DNA from 4 places in the Streptomyces vilmorinianum genome. Region 1 is predicted to be linked to each of the others. Evidence: riboswitches for the same ligand, from Rfam matches in the RefSeq annotation. Region 1 holds a riboswitch; each other region holds the start of a gene.
The links. Region 1 has a riboswitch for cobalamin ahead of FDM97_RS07915 (terpene cyclase/mutase family protein). Riboswitches for the same ligand answer to the same signal wherever they lie in the genome.
Positions count from the first base shown of each region.

Region 2: it holds a riboswitch for cobalamin, as region 1 does, so the genes downstream of both, FDM97_RS28905 (ribonucleoside-diphosphate reductase subunit alpha) here and FDM97_RS07915 (terpene cyclase/mutase family protein) in region 1, are expected to answer to the same signal.
Region 3: it holds a riboswitch for cobalamin, as region 1 does, so the genes downstream of both, FDM97_RS05310 (ABC transporter substrate-binding protein) here and FDM97_RS07915 (terpene cyclase/mutase family protein) in region 1, are expected to answer to the same signal.
Region 4: it holds a riboswitch for cobalamin, as region 1 does, so the genes downstream of both, FDM97_RS16085 (energy-coupling factor ABC transporter permease) here and FDM97_RS07915 (terpene cyclase/mutase family protein) in region 1, are expected to answer to the same signal.

Region 1 covers NZ_CP040244.1:1,698,885-1,703,183, reverse strand. The annotation lists gene FDM97_RS07920 (MBL fold metallo-hydrolase) at 27-1,067, shown strand; cobalamin riboswitch at 1,087-1,245, shown strand; gene FDM97_RS07915 (terpene cyclase/mutase family protein) at 1,306-2,565, shown strand; gene FDM97_RS07910 (SCO2322 family protein) at 2,562-3,236, shown strand; gene FDM97_RS07905 (energy-coupling factor transporter transmembrane component T) at 3,233-4,299, shown strand, end outside.
Region 2 covers NZ_CP040244.1:6,259,745-6,264,043, forward strand. The annotation lists gene FDM97_RS28890 (carbon starvation CstA family protein) at 1-1,025, shown strand, start outside; gene FDM97_RS28895 (YbdD/YjiX family protein) at 1,088-1,285, shown strand; gene FDM97_RS28900 (GNAT family N-acetyltransferase) at 1,387-1,890, shown strand; cobalamin riboswitch at 1,943-2,067, shown strand; gene FDM97_RS28905 (ribonucleoside-diphosphate reductase subunit alpha) at 2,194-4,299, shown strand, end outside.
Region 3 covers NZ_CP040244.1:1,118,148-1,122,446, forward strand. The annotation lists gene FDM97_RS05300 (amino acid permease) at 1-1,314, shown strand, start outside; gene FDM97_RS05305 (M67 family metallopeptidase) at 1,392-1,817, shown strand; adenosylcobalamin (AdoCbl) riboswitch at 1,827-1,977, shown strand; gene FDM97_RS05310 (ABC transporter substrate-binding protein) at 1,985-2,965, shown strand; gene FDM97_RS05315 (FecCD family ABC transporter permease) at 2,962-4,017, shown strand; gene FDM97_RS05320 (ABC transporter ATP-binding protein) at 4,059-4,299, shown strand, end outside.
Region 4 covers NZ_CP040244.1:3,427,813-3,432,111, forward strand. The annotation lists gene FDM97_RS16070 (ATP-binding cassette domain-containing protein) at 1-580, opposite strand, end outside; gene cbiQ (cobalt ECF transporter T component CbiQ) at 577-1,326, opposite strand; gene FDM97_RS16080 (energy-coupling factor ABC transporter substrate-binding protein) at 1,333-1,698, opposite strand; gene FDM97_RS16085 (energy-coupling factor ABC transporter permease) at 1,695-2,402, opposite strand; cobalamin riboswitch at 2,432-2,627, opposite strand; gene FDM97_RS16090 (PTS-dependent dihydroxyacetone kinase phosphotransferase subunit DhaM) at 2,702-3,106, opposite strand; gene dhaL (dihydroxyacetone kinase subunit DhaL) at 3,103-3,717, opposite strand; gene dhaK (dihydroxyacetone kinase subunit DhaK) at 3,723-4,299, opposite strand, start outside.

The DNA of each region.
Region 1 (4,299 bases):
ATCGAGCGGCCGGAATCGGGGAATCGATGACGCAGGTGACCGAACACGGCGGAGGCGTCTGGTCGATCCAGGTCCCCATCCCCGACAACCCGCTCGGGCACACCCTGGTCCACCTCCTCGACACCGACCGCGGCCCCGTCCTCGTCGACACCGGCTGGGACGACCCCGCCTCCTGGAGCGAACTCGGCGCGGGACTCGCCGCGTTGGGCACGTCCGTACGGGACGTCCACGGGGTCGTCATCACCCACCACCACCCCGACCACCACGGCCTGTCGGGCAAGGTCCGCGAGGAGTCCGGCGCGTGGATCGCGATGCACTCCGCCGACACCGCCGTCGTCCGCCGCACGCGCGAGTCCGAGCCCGGCGCCTGGCTCGACTACCTCGCCCGCAAACTGGCCGCCGTCGGCGCCCCCGAGGAGCACACCGCCCCGCTCCTCGCCGCCCGCTCGGCCGGCCGGATGCGCACCCTGCCCGGACTGCGCTCCGCCCTCCCCGACCGCGAGATCGTCCCCGGCGAACTCCTCGACCTCGCGGGACGGCGACTGCGCGCGATCTGGACCCCCGGCCACACACCCGGCCATGTCTGCCTCCACCTGGAGGAGGAGCACCCCGCGCGACTGCCCGGCCGCGGCCGCCTCTTCTCCGGCGACCACCTGCTGCCCGGGATCTCCCCGCACATCGGCCTCTACGAGGACCCGGACGACGCGACCGTCACCGACCCCCTCGGCGACTACCTGGACTCGCTGGAGCGCATCGGACGCCTGGGCGTGGCCGAGGTGCTCCCCGCCCACCAGTACGCGTTCGCGGACGCCGCCGGCCGGGTCCGGGAGCTGCTCGACCACCACGAGGAGCGGCTGACCGGACTGCTCGCCCTGCTCGCTGCCGCCCCGCTCACCCCGTGGCAGCTCGCCGAGCGCATGGAGTGGAACCGCCCCTGGGAGCAGATCCCGTACGGCTCCCGGAACATCGCGGTCAGCGAGGCCGAGGCCCATGTGCGCCGCCTGGTGAAGCTGGGCCGCGCGGAGGCCGTGGCGGGCACGGACCCGGTCGCGTACGTCGCAGTGTGAGGCCGCTCCCACCCACGGGGCGTGGGGGGTACGGGCCGGTAGAGTGTGCGAGTCGTCATCACACCCGTACGGGGGGAAGCCGGTGCAAATCCGGCACTGACCCGCAACCGTGAGCCACCCCTGGTGGTCAGTCGGAATGCCCCGCCCGGGACGTGACCGCCGGCACCGTCGAGGAATACGGAGCCGAGCCTGGTGCCTTGAGCGTGCCGGTGCCCGGCCGCAGGAGAGGCCAGCACGCATGATCACCGTCCGCCGCGGCGCCGCCGCGTTCGCCGCCGCCGCCGTGCTCTGCACCGGCCTGGCCCCCGCCGCGACCGCCGCGCCCTCCCCGTCCGCCACCCCCGCGCCCGTGATCCCCTCCGGTCTCTACGGCACGAAGGACCCGACGTACGACGGCGTGTGGCGCCAGTCGGTCGCCCTCATCGCGCAGACGACCAGCGGAGTGCAGCCCGCCGAGCAGGCCGTGACCTGGCTGCGGGAGCAGCAGTGCGACAGCGGCGCCTTCGCCTCGTACCGGCCCGACCCCACCAAGCCCTGCGACCCGGCCACGATGCTGGACACCAACGCCACGGCCGTCGCCGTCCAGGCCCTCACCGGGGCCAGGCCGCGCAGTGCCGACCCCGAGGCGCAGGCCCGGGCCGCCACGGCCGGCGCGGGCTGGCTCAAGGGCGTGCAGAACAAGGACGGCGGCTGGGGCTACAACCCCGGCAGCCCCAGCGACGCCAACTCCACCTCGATCGTGATCAGCGCGCTCACCGCGCTCGGCGAGAAGCCGGGCGAGGTGAAGTCCGCCGAGGGCAGGACCCCGTACGACGCGCTGCTCGGCCTCGCCCTGCCCTGCTCCGCCAAGGACGGGGCGGGCGCGTTCGCGTACCAGCCCGACAAGAACGGCACGCTGCTCGCGAACGCCGACGCCACCGCGGCCGCCACGCTCGCCGGGCTCGGCAAGGGCATCACCGCGCGCGGGGTGAAGCCCGAGCAGACCCCCACCTGCACGGACCTGCCCAAGCCCACAGCGAACCGGGTCGCGCTCAACGGGGCCTCCTACCTGGCCGCCGCGCTGGCGAAGACCGGCCACCTGAACACTCCGCCGATGCCGGGCGCCGCCGACCCGACCGAGCTGCCCGACTACGGCAACACCGCGGACGCCGTCGTCGCGCTGGCCGCGACCGGCGCCACCAAGGAGGCGGCCGGGGCGCTGACCTGGCTGCAGCAGAACTCCGCGGCCTGGGCCAAGGAGGGCGGCCCCGCCGCCTGGGCCCAGCTGATCTTCGCCGCGAACGCCATGGGCGTGGACCCGCGCGCCTTCGGCTCGGTCGACCTCCTCAAGGAGCTGGGCGCCACCGGTCCCGCGCCGCAGAGCTCGCCGTCCGCCACCGCCTCGGCGAGCGAGAAGAAGGACGAGGGCTCCGGCTCCTTCGACCTGTGGTGGATCATCGGCATCGGCATGGTCGTCGGCGTCGGGATCGGCTTCCTGTTGAGCGGGCGCAAGAAGTGAGGGCCAGAGTCGTCGGCGCGGCGGCGGGCGTGGTCCTCACGCTGGCCGCCGCGTCTCCCGCGCAGGCCGGCGGATACCGGTACTGGTCGTTCTGGGAGAGCGACGGCGGCGGGAACTGGGCGTACGCGACGCAGGGCCCGGCGACCGCCCGGCCCGCGGACGGGGACGCGATCGGCTTCCGCTTCGCGGTCAGCGAGGACACGAGCGACGCCTCGCGGCCCGGCGCCGCCCCCGACTTCACGGCGCTCTGCTCCGGTACGGAGCGGAAGGCGGGCACCAAGCGGGTCGCGGTCGTCGTCGACTTCGGCTCGGCGGCGGACGCCCCGCAGGGCGAGACCCCGCCCGACCCGGCACGGAAGACCGGCTGCGCGCAGGTCCGCGAGGACGCGACGGCGGCGGAGGCGCTGGCCGCGGTGGCGAAACCGCTGCGGTACGACAGCGCGGCGCTGCTGTGCGGGATCGCGGGGTACCCGGCGAAGGGCTGCGGCGAGCAGGTGGCGGAGACCGACTCCGGCGCGAATCCCACGGCCGCGGCCACGGTCACGGCCACGGCCACCAAGGTGGCGGACGTCGACGGCGACGGGGGTCCCTCCGCCGGGATCGTCGTGGGCGGGGCGGCCGTACTCGCGCTGGGCGGCGCCGCGATCTGGAAGGCGCGCCGCCGCGCATGATCCGTGCCCCCGAGGCGAACCGCTCCAACGCGCTGCACGCGGGCGCCTGGTGGCTCTGGGCGCTGGGGCTGGCCGTGGCCGCCTCCCGTACCACCAACCCGCTGCTGCTCGGCCTGATCGTCGGCGTCGCCGGCTATGTCGTCGCCGCCCGCCGCACGGACGCCCCCTGGGCGCGTTCGTACGGGGCGTTCGTGAAGCTGGGCCTGTTCGTGGTGGCCCTGCGGGTGGTCTTCTCGGTGGTCCTCGGCTCGTCGATCCCGGGAACGCACGAGCTGTTCACCCTGCCCGAGGCACCGCTGCCCGAGTGGGCGCAGGGCGTGCGGATCGGCGGCCGGGTCACGGCGGAACAGGTGGTCTTCGCGCTGTACGACGGGGCCAAGCTGGCGACCCTGCTGATCTGCGTGGGCGCGGCGAACGCGCTCGCCAACCCGGCGCGGTTGCTCAAGTCGCTGCCGGGCGCGCTGTACGAGGCCGGGGTGGCCGTCGTCGTGGCGATGACCTTCGCGCCGAACATGGTGGCCGACGTGGTGCGGCTGCGCACGGCCCGGCGGCTGCGGGGGCGGCCGACGGGCGGGGTGCGGGCGGTGCTGCAGATCGGCCTTCCGGTCCTGGAGGGCGCGCTGGAGCGCTCGATCGCGGTGGCGGCGTCGATGGACGCGCGCGGATACGGGCGTACGGCCCAGGTGCCGGCGGCCGTGCGGCGGACGACGAACGTGCTGACGCTGGGCGGGCTGCTCGGGGTGTGCGCGGGCTCGTACGGTCTGCTGGCGGCGCAGGGCGCGGGGTACGGGCTGCCGCTGGTGGTCGCCGGTCTGGTCGCGGCGATGGCCGGGCTGCGGCTCGGCGGGCGCCGTGCGGTACGGAGCCGGTACCGGCCGGACCGGTGGGGGGTGCGGGCGTGGCTGGTGGCCGGCTCTGGGGTGGTGGTGGCGGCGCTGATGATCTGGGCGAACAGCTACGCGTACGAGGCGCTGCATCCCGGGGTCGTTCCGCTGGAGGCGCCGGAACTTCCGGTGTGGCCCGCCGTGTCGTTGCTGGTGGGCCTGGTGCCCGCGTTCGTCGC
Region 2 (4,299 bases), 4.6 Mb from region 1:
ACTCCCCCGGCGGCGTGGTCGGCACCACGGTCCAGTCCGCCTCCGAAGCGGTCGCGAACCTCGGATTCACCATCACCCCCGACGCGTTGGCCCAGGCGGCCAAGGACGTCGAGGAAGCGAGCCTGCTCTCGCGTACCGGTGGCGCACCGACCTTCGCGCTCGGCATGTCGGAGATCTTCTCCGCCGTCATCGGCGGTGTCGGGATGAAGGCCTTCTGGTACCACTTCGCCATCATGTTCGAGGCGCTGTTCATCCTCACCACGGTGGACGCGGGCACCCGTGTCGGCCGGTTCATGCTCCAGGACATGCTGGGCAACGTCTACAAGCCGTTCCGCCAGGTCAGCTGGAAGCCGGGCGTCTGGTTCGCCAGCGCGGTCGTCGTCGGCGGCTGGGGCTACTTCCTCTGGGTCGGCGTGCACGACCCGCTGGGCGGCATCAACCAGCTCTTCCCGCTGTTCGGCATCGCCAACCAGCTCCTCGCCGCCGTGGCACTGGCCGTCTGCACCACGCTGCTGATCAAGTCCGGCCGCCTGAAGTGGGCCTGGGTCACGGGCGTCCCGCTCGCCTGGGACGTCGCCGTCACCCTGACCGCCAGCTGGCAGAAGATCTTCTCGGAGGACCCGCGGGTCGGCTTCTTCGCCCAGCGGGACAAGTACCAGGCGGGCATCGACGCCGACAAGGTGCTGCCGCCCGCCAAGTCGCTCGACGACATGCACACCGTCGTCACCAACTCCACCGTCGACGGCATCCTCTCCGCCCTCTTCGCGATCCTCATCGTCGTGGTCATCGCCGACGCGGCCCGGGTCTGCCTCAAGGCCATCAACAACCCTGAGACCGTACGGCTCTCCGAGGTCCCGCACACCGAGTCGAAGCTGGTCGCTCCGGCCGGCATGTTCCCGACCCAGGAGGAGAAGGCCGAGCTGGTGGCCGCGGGCCTCGGCAGCGGCGGCGGTCTCCGCACCATCGGCGCGCAGCGCGGCGAGAGCCACGGCGACGACGTGCCGGCCGGGACCGGTTCGGCATGAGCCCGGCGAGCACGAGCGCGGGAACGGGCGCGGGAACGGGCGCGGGAACGGGCGCGGGCGCGGTGGGCCTGCTGCGGTACGCGTGGAGCCGGGTCCGCTGGTACGTGCGCGAGCTGTCCGGCGAGGCGGTGTACGACAAGTACGTCGCCCACGCCAGAAGCTGCGACCCGGCCGCCGAGGTCATGACCCGGCGGGAGTTCGAGCGCAGCCGCACCGACGCGCGGGAGGCGGATCCGCGCGACGGGTTCCGCTGCTGCTGATCCGTCTCCGGTTCGGCAGCGGCAGATCGACGGGCCGTCGCGTTCCTCCTCGTGGGGAGCGCGACGGCCCGTCGCGTTCGCGCCGGCGGCAGACTGCCGGGATGGACATCATCATCAGGGCCGTACGGCCCGAGGAGTACGACGCTCTGGGCGAACTCACGGCGCGGGCCTATCTCGACGACGGGCACCTGGACTTCGGCGAGGACGACACGTACCTGCACGTGCTGCGCGACGTGGCCCGGCGGGCCGGTGAGGCCGAGGTGCTCGTGGCCGTGGACGCGGCGGGCACGGTCCTGGGCGGGGTGACCTTCACGCCGGGCGGCCGGCCGTGGGCCGACATCGCCGCCGACGACGAGGCGGAGTTCCGGATGCTGGCGGTCGCGAAGGACGCGCGCGGCCGGGGTGTCGGCGAGGCGCTCGTACGGGCCTGTGTGGAGCGGGCACGGGCCCTGGAGGGCTGTGTACGGATCCGGCTCTCCACCCAGCCCGGCATGGCCTCAGCGCACCGGATCTACGAGCGGATGGGCTTCGTCCGCACCCCCGAAAGGGACTGGAAGCCGATTCCGGACATGGACCCCCTGCTCACCTACGGCCTGGAGCTCTGAGCGCCAACGACACAACATGTGGGGGGTGCTTCGAGGGGCGCCCCCCACATGTATGCTCATGCTCGCTGTCCTCGCAGGGGAATCCGGTGGAAATCCGGAACTGTCCCGCAACGGTGTGGTTTCGGCGTACTTGCACGCCTGCCGAGTCCGAAGACCTGTGGACAGCGCGCCCGGTCCGTCCGTTCCGGGTGCCACAGACGTCCGGGCCTCGCGGAATGGGCCGTGGCGCGGCGCATCCCTGCGTACGGGTGCCCGCCGCCCGCCTCCCCGCCGGCCCCGAGCCGAGCGAGGGAGAGCCCCCACGTGACCATCGCGCCCGCCGATCCGGCCGCAGCGATCGAGAGCGACGGTAACGAGAGCGACGGACCCGGGACCGTGCTTCTGCGGACCCTGACCGATCTCACCGCCGACCTCCCCGACACCGACCCCGGCAAGGTCGCCGCCGCCGCGCTGCGCGGCCGCAACGCCGGTTCGGACGAGGCGGAGCTGCGCGAGCTGGCCACCGAGGCGGCCGCGGGTCTCATCGCCGAGGACCCGGCGTACTCCCGGCTCGCCGCCCGGCTCCTGACGATCACCATCGCGGACGAGGCGGCCGGCCAGGGCTCGGTCACCTTCTCCGCCTCGGTCGCCGTGGGGCACCGCGAGGGCCTGATCGCCGACCGTACGGCCGAGTTCGTGACGCTGCACGCCGCCCGGCTCGACGCGCTGATCGACGCGAAGGCAGACGACCGCTTCGGCTACTTCGGTCTGCGCACCCTCTACTCGCGCTACCTGCTGCGTCACCCGATCACCCGCAAGGTGATCGAGACCCCGCAGCACTTCATGCTGCGCGTCGCCGCCGGCCTCGCCGAGGACGACTCGACCCGCGCGCTGGACGAGGTCGCGGCGCTGTACGGGCTGATGAGCCGGCTCGACTACCTGCCCTCCTCCCCCACGCTCTTCAACTCCGGCACCCGCCACCCGCAGATGTCCTCCTGCTACCTGCTGGACTCGCCGCAGGACGAGCTGGACTCCATCTACGACCGCTACCACCAGGTCGCGCGCCTGTCGAAGCACGCCGGCGGCATCGGCCTGTCGTACTCCCGTATCCGCTCCCGCGGTTCGCTGATCCGTGGCACCAACGGGCACTCCAACGGCATCGTGCCGTTCCTGAAGACGCTGGACGCCTCCGTCGCGGCCGTGAACCAGGGCGGGCGGCGCAAGGGCGCGGCCGCGGTCTACCTGGAGACCTGGCACGCGGACATCGAGGAGTTCCTGGAGCTGCGCGACAACACCGGTGAGGACGCCCGGCGTACGCACAACCTGAACCTGGCGCACTGGATCCCGGACGAGTTCATGCGCCGCGTGAACGCGGACGCCGAGTGGTCGCTGTTCTCCCCGGCGGACGTGCCCGAGCTCGTCGACCTGTGGGGCGAGGAGTTCGACGCCGCGTACCGCAAGGCGGAGGCGGCGGGCCTGGCCCGCAAGACCATGCCGGCCCGTGACCTGTACGGCCGGATGATGCGGACCCTGGCCCAGACCGGCAACGGCTGGATGACCTTCAAGGACGCCTCGAACCGTACGGCCAACCAGACCGCCGAGCCAGGCCACACGGTCCACTCCTCCAACCTCTGCACGGAGATCCTGGAGGTCACGGACGACGGCGAGACCGCGGTCTGCAACCTGGGCTCGGTCAACCTCGGCGCGTTCGTGGCCGGTGGCGACATCGACTGGGAGCGGCTCGACGCGACCGTCCGTACGGCCGTCACGTTCCTCGACCGGGTCGTGGACATCAACTTCTACCCGACCGAGCAGGCGGGCCGCTCCAACTCCCGCTGGCGCCCGGTGGGCCTGGGCGCGATGGGCCTCCAGGACGTCTTCTTCCAGCTGAAGCTGCCCTTCGACTCCCCCGAGGCGCGCGCGCTGTCGACCCGTATCGCCGAGCGGATCATGCTCGCCGCGTACGAGGCGTCCGCCGACCTCGCCGAGCGCAACGGCCCACTGCCGGCCTGGGACAAGACCCGCGCGGCCCGCGGTGTCCTGCACCCCGACCACTACGACGTGGAGCTGAACTGGCCGGAGCGCTGGACGGCGCTGCGCGAGCGGATCGCGGCCGTCGGCATGCGCAACAGCCTGCTCCTGGCCATCGCGCCGACGGCGACCATCGCCTCGATCGCGGGCGTGTACGAGTGCATCGAGCCGCAGGTCTCCAACCTCTTCAAGCGCGAGACGCTCTCCGGCGAGTTCCTCCAGGTCAACTCGTACCTCGTCGACGAGCTGAAGCGGCTGGGCGTGTGGGACGCGCAGACCCGTGAGGCGCTGCGCGAGTCCAACGGCTCGGTGGCGGGCTTCACCTGGGTCCCGGCCGAGGTGCGCGAGCTGTACCGGACGGCGTGGGAGATCCCGCAGCGCGGCCTGATCGACATGGCG
Region 3 (4,299 bases), 580 kb from region 1:
ATCGGCACCGGCCTCTTCCTCGGCGCCGGCAAGGGCATCTCCAAGGCGGGACCCAGCCTGATCCTCGCGTACGCGATCGCGGGCCTCGTCATCTTCTTCATCATGCGGGCGCTGGGCGAACTCCTCATGTACCGCCCCGTGTCCGGCTCCTTCTCGGAGTACGCGCGCGAGTTCATCGGCCCCTTCGCGGGCTTCGCGACCGGCTGGACGTACTGGCTCTTCTGGGTCGTCACCGGCATCACCGAGGTCACGGCCGCGGCCACCTACATGACGTACTGGTGGGACATACCGCAGTGGCTCTCCGCGCTGGTCTTCACGATCATCCTGTACGGGGCCAACCTGATCTCCGTGAAGCTCTTCGGTGAGCTGGAGTTCTGGTTCTCCATGGTCAAGGTCACCGCCATCGTCGGCATGATCCTGATCTGCGCCGGCATCCTCACGCTCGGCTTCTCCGACGCCGGCGACACCGCCTCCGTCACCCACCTGTGGAGCGACGGCGGCTTCTTCGCCGGGGAGCACGGCATCGGCAGCACCCTGATGAGCCTTCAGCTCGTCATGTTCGCCTTCCTCGCCGTCGAGCTGGTCGGCGTCACCGCCGGCGAGTCCAAGGACCCCGAGACCGTCCTGCCCAAGGCGATCAACACCGTGCCGTGGCGCATCGCCGTCTTCTACGTCGGCGCGCTGATCATGATCCTCTCGGTCGTCCCGTGGACCGAGTTCCAGCCGGGCGTCTCCCCGTTCGTCGCCGCCTTCGAGAAGATGGGCCTGGGCATCGGCGCCGCCATCGTCAACTTCGTCGTCCTGACGGCCGCGCTCTCGTCCTGCAACTCGGGCATGTACTCCACCGGCCGCATGCTGCGCGACCTCGCGCTCAACGGCCAGGGGCCGCGGCTCTTCACCCGGCTCACGAAGAACGGCACCCCGCTGGTCGGCACCACCTTCTCCGCCGCGCTGATGCTCGTCGGCGTCTGGATCAACTACCAGTGGCCCGGCGACGCCTTCGACTACGTCGTCTCCTTCGCGACCATATCGGGCATGTGGGCCTGGATCGTCATCCTGATCTGCCAGATCCGCTACCGCCTCAAGGCCGACCGCGGCGAGCTGCCCCAGTCGACGTTCAAGGCGCCGGGCGGCATCTGGGCCAGCCTCTTCGCCCTCGCCTTCATCGGCATGGTCGTCGTGATGATGGGCATCGACAAGGACGCCCGGGTCTCGCTGTACTGCGCTCCGCTGTGGGGCCTGCTCCTGGCCGTCGCGTACCTGGTCCTGAAGGCCCGCGACCCGCAGGGCGCGGCCTTCGCCAAGCGCTCGTAGAGCCTGCCTGTCCAGTATTCGGGCCGTCCCGTACCACTCCTCGGTACAGGACGGCTCGTGTGCTTATCCTGCTGGACATGCTGACCATCACCCGGGCCCTGTACGACCAGATCGTGGCGCACTCCCGCGAGGACCACCCCGACGAGGCCTGCGGCGTGGTCGCGGGTCCCGTCGGCAGCGGCCGCCCCGAGCGGTTCATCCCGATGCTGAACGCCGCGCGCTCGCCCACGTTCTACGAGTTCGACTCCGCCGACCTGCTGAAGCTCTACCGCGAGCTGGACGACCGGGACGAAGAGCCCGTGATCATCTACCACTCGCACACCGCGACCGAGGCCTACCCCTCCCGCACCGACATCTCCTACGCGAACGAGCCCGGCGCCCACTACGTCCTGGTCTCCACTGCCGACACCGACGGCGCGGGCCCCTTCCAGTTCCGCTCCTTCACCATCGTCGAGAGCGTCGTGACCGAGGAGGACGTGAAGATCGTCGAGGCCTACGAGTAGTGAGAGACTGACCGGACATCAGGGCGGCAGGACCCAGGAAGCCGGTGCGAATCCGGCACGGTCCCGCCACTGTGACCGCCTCCCCAGGGGGCGGAAGCCAGGAACTGACCTGCCGCCTCTCACCACCGACTGGGGACGTGGAAATCCCCGGAGGAGGCATGTCCGTCATGACCTGGCGCCGCCGTACCCCGCGTACCCTGCTGCCCGCCGCCGCCCTCGTCCCGCTGCTCGCCGCCTGCTCGGCGCCCTCGGACCAGGCCCCCTCGGCGAAGCCCGCACCGGGATTCCCGTACACCGTCGCCAACTGCGGGGTGACCACCACCTACCAGGCCCCGCCGAAGCGGGCCGTGACCATGAACCAGCACGTCACCGAGGTCATGCTCGCCCTCGGCCTGGAGAAGTCCCTCGTCGGCACCGCCTACCTGGACGACCGGATCCTGCCCGCGTACAAGAAGGCGTACGACGCGGTGCCGGTGCTCGCCAAGGAGTACCCCTCCAAGGAGGCGCTGCTCGCCGCGAACCCCGACTTCGTCTACGGCGGGTACGCCTCCGCCTTCGACGCCAAGGCCGGCCGCGGCCGCGACGACCTGAAGGCGGCGGGCATCAGCAGCCGCCTGAACATGGAGTACTGCCCCTCGGGCGCCTCCTCCCTCGCCGACCTCTACCGCGAGGTCGACGAGGTGGCCAGGACCTTCGGCGTCCCCGAGCGCGGCGCGGCGTGGACGGCCGGGGCGAGGAAGACCGTCGCGGCGACCGAGAAGAACCTGAGCGGGGTCGCCCCGGTGTCGGTCTTCGTCTACGACAGCGGCGACAAAACGGCGTTCACCGCCGGAGGCAAGGGCATCGGCAACGAGCTGATCACCCGCGCCGGCGGACGCAACGTCTTCGCCGACCTCGACAAGACCTTCGGCGACGCCACCTGGGAACAGGTCGTCGCCCGCAGGCCGGACGTCATCGTCATCTACGACTACGGCTCCACGACCGTCGAGCAGAAGAAGAAGCGCCTCCTGGAGGACCCGGCCCTCAAGGACGTCCCGGCGATCAGGAACCGGCGCTTCGCCGTCATGCCCCTCTCGGACGCCGTCCTCGGCGTCCGAGTCCCGGAAGCCGTCCAGAAGCTGGCCGCCCAGCTCCACCCGGCACGGTGACGGCCGCCACGCCGGGGACGGCACCGAAGACCACGAGCGGCCCCGTCCCGTACACCCTCGTCGTCGGCGGCCTCCTCGCCGCCCTCGCGCTCGCCGTCGTCGCCGGGGTCGCGCTCGGGTCCGTACGGATACCCGTGGGCGACGTCGCCGAGATCCTCACCGGCCGCGCCGCCCCCTCCCCGTACCGCACCATCGTCCTCGACGTCCGGCTGCCCCGCGTCCTGCTCGGCGCGGTCGTCGGCGCCGGGCTCGCCGTCGTCGGCACCGTCCTGCAGGCCCTGGTCCGCAACCGCCTCGCCGACCCCTTCCTTCTCGGGATCTCCTCCGGGGCCTCCACGGGCGCGGTCCTCGTGCTCGTCCTCGGCATCGGAGGCGGGCTCACGACCACCGTCGCGATGCCCACCGGCGCCTTCGCCGGCGCGCTGCTCGCCCTCGTCCTCGTGTACGGGCTCGCGCGGCGCGGCGGGACCATGACCGGCTCCCGGCTCGTCCTCGCCGGTGTCGCCGTCTCGTACATCCTGTCCGCCCTCACCACCCTGCTCCTCGTCCTCGCCGGACGCCCCGAGCACTTCCAGGAGGCGATGTTCTGGTCCCTCGGCGGCCTCGGCAGCGCCCGCTGGGACACCCTCGCCCTGCCGGCCGCCGTCCTCGTCCTCGGCGTCGCCGCCCTGCTCACCCTCGCCCGCCCCCTCGACCTGCTCCTCGCGGGCGAGGAGGGCGCGGCCGTCCTCGGCCTGGACACGGCCCGCTTCCGCGCCGCCGTCTTCGTCCTGGCCTCGCTCGTCACCGCCGTCATGGTCGCGGCCGCCGGAGCCGTCGGCTTCGTCGGCCTGATGGTCCCGCACGCCGCCCGCATGGCCGTCGGCGCCCCGCACCGCCGCCTCCTGCCGGTCGCCGCGCTCGGCGGAGCGCTCGCCCTGGTCCTCGCCGACCTCGCCGCCCGTACCGTGGCCGCGCCCCAGGACATCCCCGTCGGCGTCCTCACCGCCCTGACCGGCGGCCCGTTCTTCCTCTGGCTCATGCGCCGCCGCGCGGAAGGGAGCCCGGTATGACCGAGACCGGTATGACCGAGACCGGTATGACCGAGACCGGTATGACCGAGACCGGTACGACCGAGCTGCGCACCCACGCCCTCTCGTACGGGACACGGCTGCACGGCGTCGACCTGATCGCCCACCCCGGCGAGACCGTCGGACTCGTCGGCCCCAACGGCAGCGGCAAGACCACCCTCCTGCGCTGTGTCTACGGGACCCTCGCCCCCACCTCCGGCCGGGCCCTCCTCGACGGCGAGGACCTGCACGCCCTCGGGCCCAAGGCCCGGGCGCGGCGGATCG
Region 4 (4,299 bases), 1.7 Mb from region 1:
TGCCCGACTCCCGCAGCCGGCCGAGCACGTCGAGGAGCCGCTCCTGGCCGTGCGGATCGAGCCCGGCCGTCGGCTCGTCCATGATCAGGACCCGCGGACGCATCGCCACCGCCCCCGCGATCGCCGCCCGCTTGCGCTGTCCGTACGACAGGAGATGGGTCGGCCGGTCCTCCAGGGCCACGATGTCCAGCGCCTCCAGCGCCTCGCGCACCCGGAGCCGTACCTCCTCCTCCGGCAGCCCCAGGTTCATCGGCCCGAACGACACGTCCTGGCCCACGGAGGCGGCGAAGAGCTGATCGTCCGGGTCCTGGACGACCAGCTGCACGGTCGTCCGCAGCCGGGTCAGGCCCTTCCGGTCGTACGACACGTCCTCACCGTCCAGGCGCAGTGCGCCACTGCCGCAGCGCAGACCCCCGCTCAGCAGCCGCAGCAGCGTCGTCTTGCCGCTGCCGTTGCGCCCGAGCAGAGCCATCGCCCGGCCCTCAGGCACGCCGAAGTCGATGCCGTCGAGGACGGCGGGCCCGTCCTCGTAGGCGAACCCGGCTTTCACCAGTTCCACGACAGGCGGCGGAACACTCACGGCAGGGACCTTTCCAGTACGAGGGTGAAGGCGACGAGACCGGCGAGGAGGCCGGCCGTGGAGGCGAGGAACCGGCCCGACACCGGGGCCTGGGGCACCAGGACCCGCAGGGTCCCGTCATACCCCCGCCCGGCGAGCCCGGTCTGCAGGCGCTGCGCCCGGTCGAAAGCGCGCACGAACGCCGTCGCGCCGAGCCCGGCGAGCGAGCGCCAGGTCGCCGCCCGGGTGGTCAGTCCGAGCCGGGCCGCCTGCGCCTGTCGGATTTTGGATATCGCATCCAACAGAAGGAAGCTGATCCGGTACATCACCAGCGCCACATCCACCACGGGCGCCGGCACCCCCGCCCGTACCAGACAGGGCAGCACATCCGAGACGGGTGTGGTGAACGCGAACAGCAGCACGCCGAGGGACGCGGCCGAGGTCCGCAGCAGCAGCTCACCCGCGTGGACCGGGCCGTCGGGCGCGAGGGCGACGAGCCCCCGTGGACCGCCCACCTCGAACAGCAGCGGGATCGCGCCCGTCACACAGAAACCCAGCGGGATGCGGAACGCACGCCAGAGCTGACGCCCCGGCACACCGGCCGGACCCAGCAGCACGGCGAGGGTGGCCGCGGCGACCAGGACGGCACCCGGCCACGGCGGCAGACAGACCGCGCACAGGGTCAGACCGAAGCCGAGCACGGCCTTCTCGCAAGGGTGACGGCGGCGCCAGCGACTGCTGTGCGCCGCCGCGTCGATCGGCAGCACCGGCGGTTACTCGTCGCCCGCGGTCACGACGGGCGCCTTCGCCCCCGCCTCGGCCGCGGTTGTCGCCGCCGCACGGGCCTCGCCCTGCCTGCGACCGCGCCGCAGACCGAAGTAGTACGCGAGGACACCGGCGCCGATGGCCGCCTGCAGGGAGAACAGCGCCGACTCGATCTCACCGGACGGCGGCTCGTACAGCGGGCTGAACCACGGCTCGTAGTCGGGGTCGATCTCGGTGATCGCCGCCTCGGCCTGCCCGTCCGCGCCGGTGAACGGCTCCTCCTTGTCGTCACCGAGGCCCAGCGCGAGCGGCAGCACCGCCAGCGCCACCACCACGAGCAGCAGCAGCGCGTTGATCTTCGCGTTCCGGCTCATCGGGCGCTCGCCTCCGTCGTGTCGGTCTTCCTGCCCTTCCCGGCCGGGAGCAGGACCCCGAGCCGGGTCAGGTCGCTCTTGCTGGACTGCCTCAGCAGACGCATCACGAGCACCGTCAGCAGACCCTCGCTGACGGCGAGCGGCAGCTGCGTGACGGCGAAGATCCCGCCGAACTTGGCGAGCGCGCCCAGCACGCCACTGCCCGGGTCCGGGAACGCCAGCGCGAGCTGCACGCTGGTGACGCAGTACGTGGAGAGGTCGGCGACGAACGCACCGAAGAACACGCTCACCATGAGCGGCACGTCGAAGCGGCGCAGCAGCCAGTACATACCGAAGCCGGCCCACGGCCCGACGATCGCCATCGAGAAGACGTTGGCGCCGAGGGTGGTGAGCCCGCCGTGGGCGAGCAGCAGCGCCTGGAAGAGCAGCGTGATGGTGCCAAGGACCGCCATCACCGGCGGCCGGAACAGGATCGCGCCCAGACCCGTACCGGTGGGATGCGAGCAACTGCCCGTCACCGAAGGGATCTTGAGGGCGGACAGGACGAACGTGAACGCGCCGGAGGCGCCGAGCAGCAGCGTGGACTCCGGGTTGGCCCTCACCTCACGGGTCAGCGCGCGGACACCGTGGACGACGAAGGGAGCGGACGCGACTCCCCAGGCGGCCGCGTGCACAGGGGGCAGATACCCCTCGGCTATATGCATGGTGGGAAGACCCTCTCCAGCACCTCGTGGATGGACAACGCGCCTTGGCCGGTCTCCTGGCTGACGGGTCATGCCGCCGCGGCTCCGCCTTCCCACACCGCCGCGGTCTCCCGCGGCGGTCCAGTGGCTGCCCCGAAGGGCCGGAGCCGGACTTCCCGATCACAGTGGCGAGGGCCGCACCGGTATCGCACCGGCTTCCCGTACACCAAGGCCCTGCGACATTAGTGGGTTGACCAGGCACATCACAACACGGGTGCCCTCGGGCACGGGCTGTGACGGGCGCCTGAGGGGCTCCTCCCTCACACCTTGCGGTACGCGTACGCCTCCGAGGCGGCCGCCACGACCGCGTCCAGGTCCCCGCCGGCGCTCGCCGTGACGAGCGCAGCGACGGCTCCCTCGACGAACGGGGCGTCCACGAGCCGCGACCCCTCGGGCAGTTCGTCCTCCTCGGCCAGGAGCGCCTTGACGGTCAGGACGGCGCTGCCCAGATCGACGAGCAGGGCCACACCGGCACCCCCGTCGACCGACTTCGCCGCCTCGGCGATCAGCTCCGAGCTGGTGCCGAGACCCCCGTCGGGGGTGCCTCCGGCGGCGGCGACCGGTGCGGTCGCCCCGCCGCCCGCGAGCCCCCGGGCGAGGGAGGCGACGGCGTCGGCCACGGCCGCGCTGTGCGAGACCAGAACGATGCCCACCTGTCCGCTCACGCGTCCGCCACCTCCGCGAGAGCGCCGATCAGCAGCGCCGACGAGGTGGCCCCTGGGTCCTGGTGGCCGATGGAACGCTCACCGAGATAGCTCGCCCGGCCCTTGCGCGCCTGGAGAGGTACCGTCGCGAGGGCGCCCCGATCGGCCGCGTCCCGGGCCGCCGCGAAGGACTCGCCCAGCGCCTCGGCCGCCGGAACGAGCGCGTCCAGCATGGTCTTGTCCCCGACCTGGGCCCCGCCGAGCTGGGCGACCGCGGCGACCCCCGCGGTGAGCGCCGCCGCCAACTCCGGCAGCGTCACCGCCGGGGCCTCGCCGAGGCTCTTCCCGGTGCGGCGCAGCAGCGTTCCGTACAGCGGCCCGGACGCACCGCCGACGGTCGAGATCAACTGCCGCCCCGCGACGACGAGTACGGCCCCCGGTGTCTCCGGCGGCTCCTTGCCCAGTACGTCCGTGACGGCGGCGAAGCCCCGCTTCAGGTTGGCGCCGTGGTCGGCGTCGCCGATCGCCGCGTCGAGCTCCGTGAGACGGTCGGCCTCACGGTCGACGACGGCGGCGGCGCGGGTCAGCCAGCGGTGGAAGAACGCGGCGTCGAACTCGGTCACTTCGGACACTCCTCTCACCGGCCCCAGCGCAGGGCGGGCGTCTGAACCGGCGCGTCCCACAGCCGCAGAATCTCCTCGTCGGCCTCGCAGAGCGTCACCGAGCAGCCGGCCATGTCGAGCGAGGTCACGTAGTTGCCCACCAGGGTCCGGGCGACCGGCACCCCACGCTCCGTCAGGACCCGCTGGACCTCGGCGTTGAACCCGTACAGTTCGAGCAGCGGCGTGGCCCCCATGCCGTTGACGAGCGCGAGGACCGGCCCGGACGGCCGCAGGTCGTCCAGTACGGCGTCGACGGCGAAGTCCGCGATCTCGCGCGAGGTCATCATCGGCCGCCGCTCCCGCCCGGGCTCGCCGTGGATCCCGATGCCCAGCTCCAGCTCACCCGCGGGCAGGTCGAAGGTGGGACTTCCCTTCGCAGGCGTGGTGCAGGCGCTGAGCGCCACACCGAAACTCCGCGACCGCTCGTTCACCCGCCGCGCGATCGCCTCCACCCGCTCCAAGGGCGCGCCCTCCTCGGCCGCGGCCCCGGCGACCTTCTCCACGAACAGCGTGCCCCCGGTCCCGCGCCGCCCGGCCGTGTAGAGGCTGTCC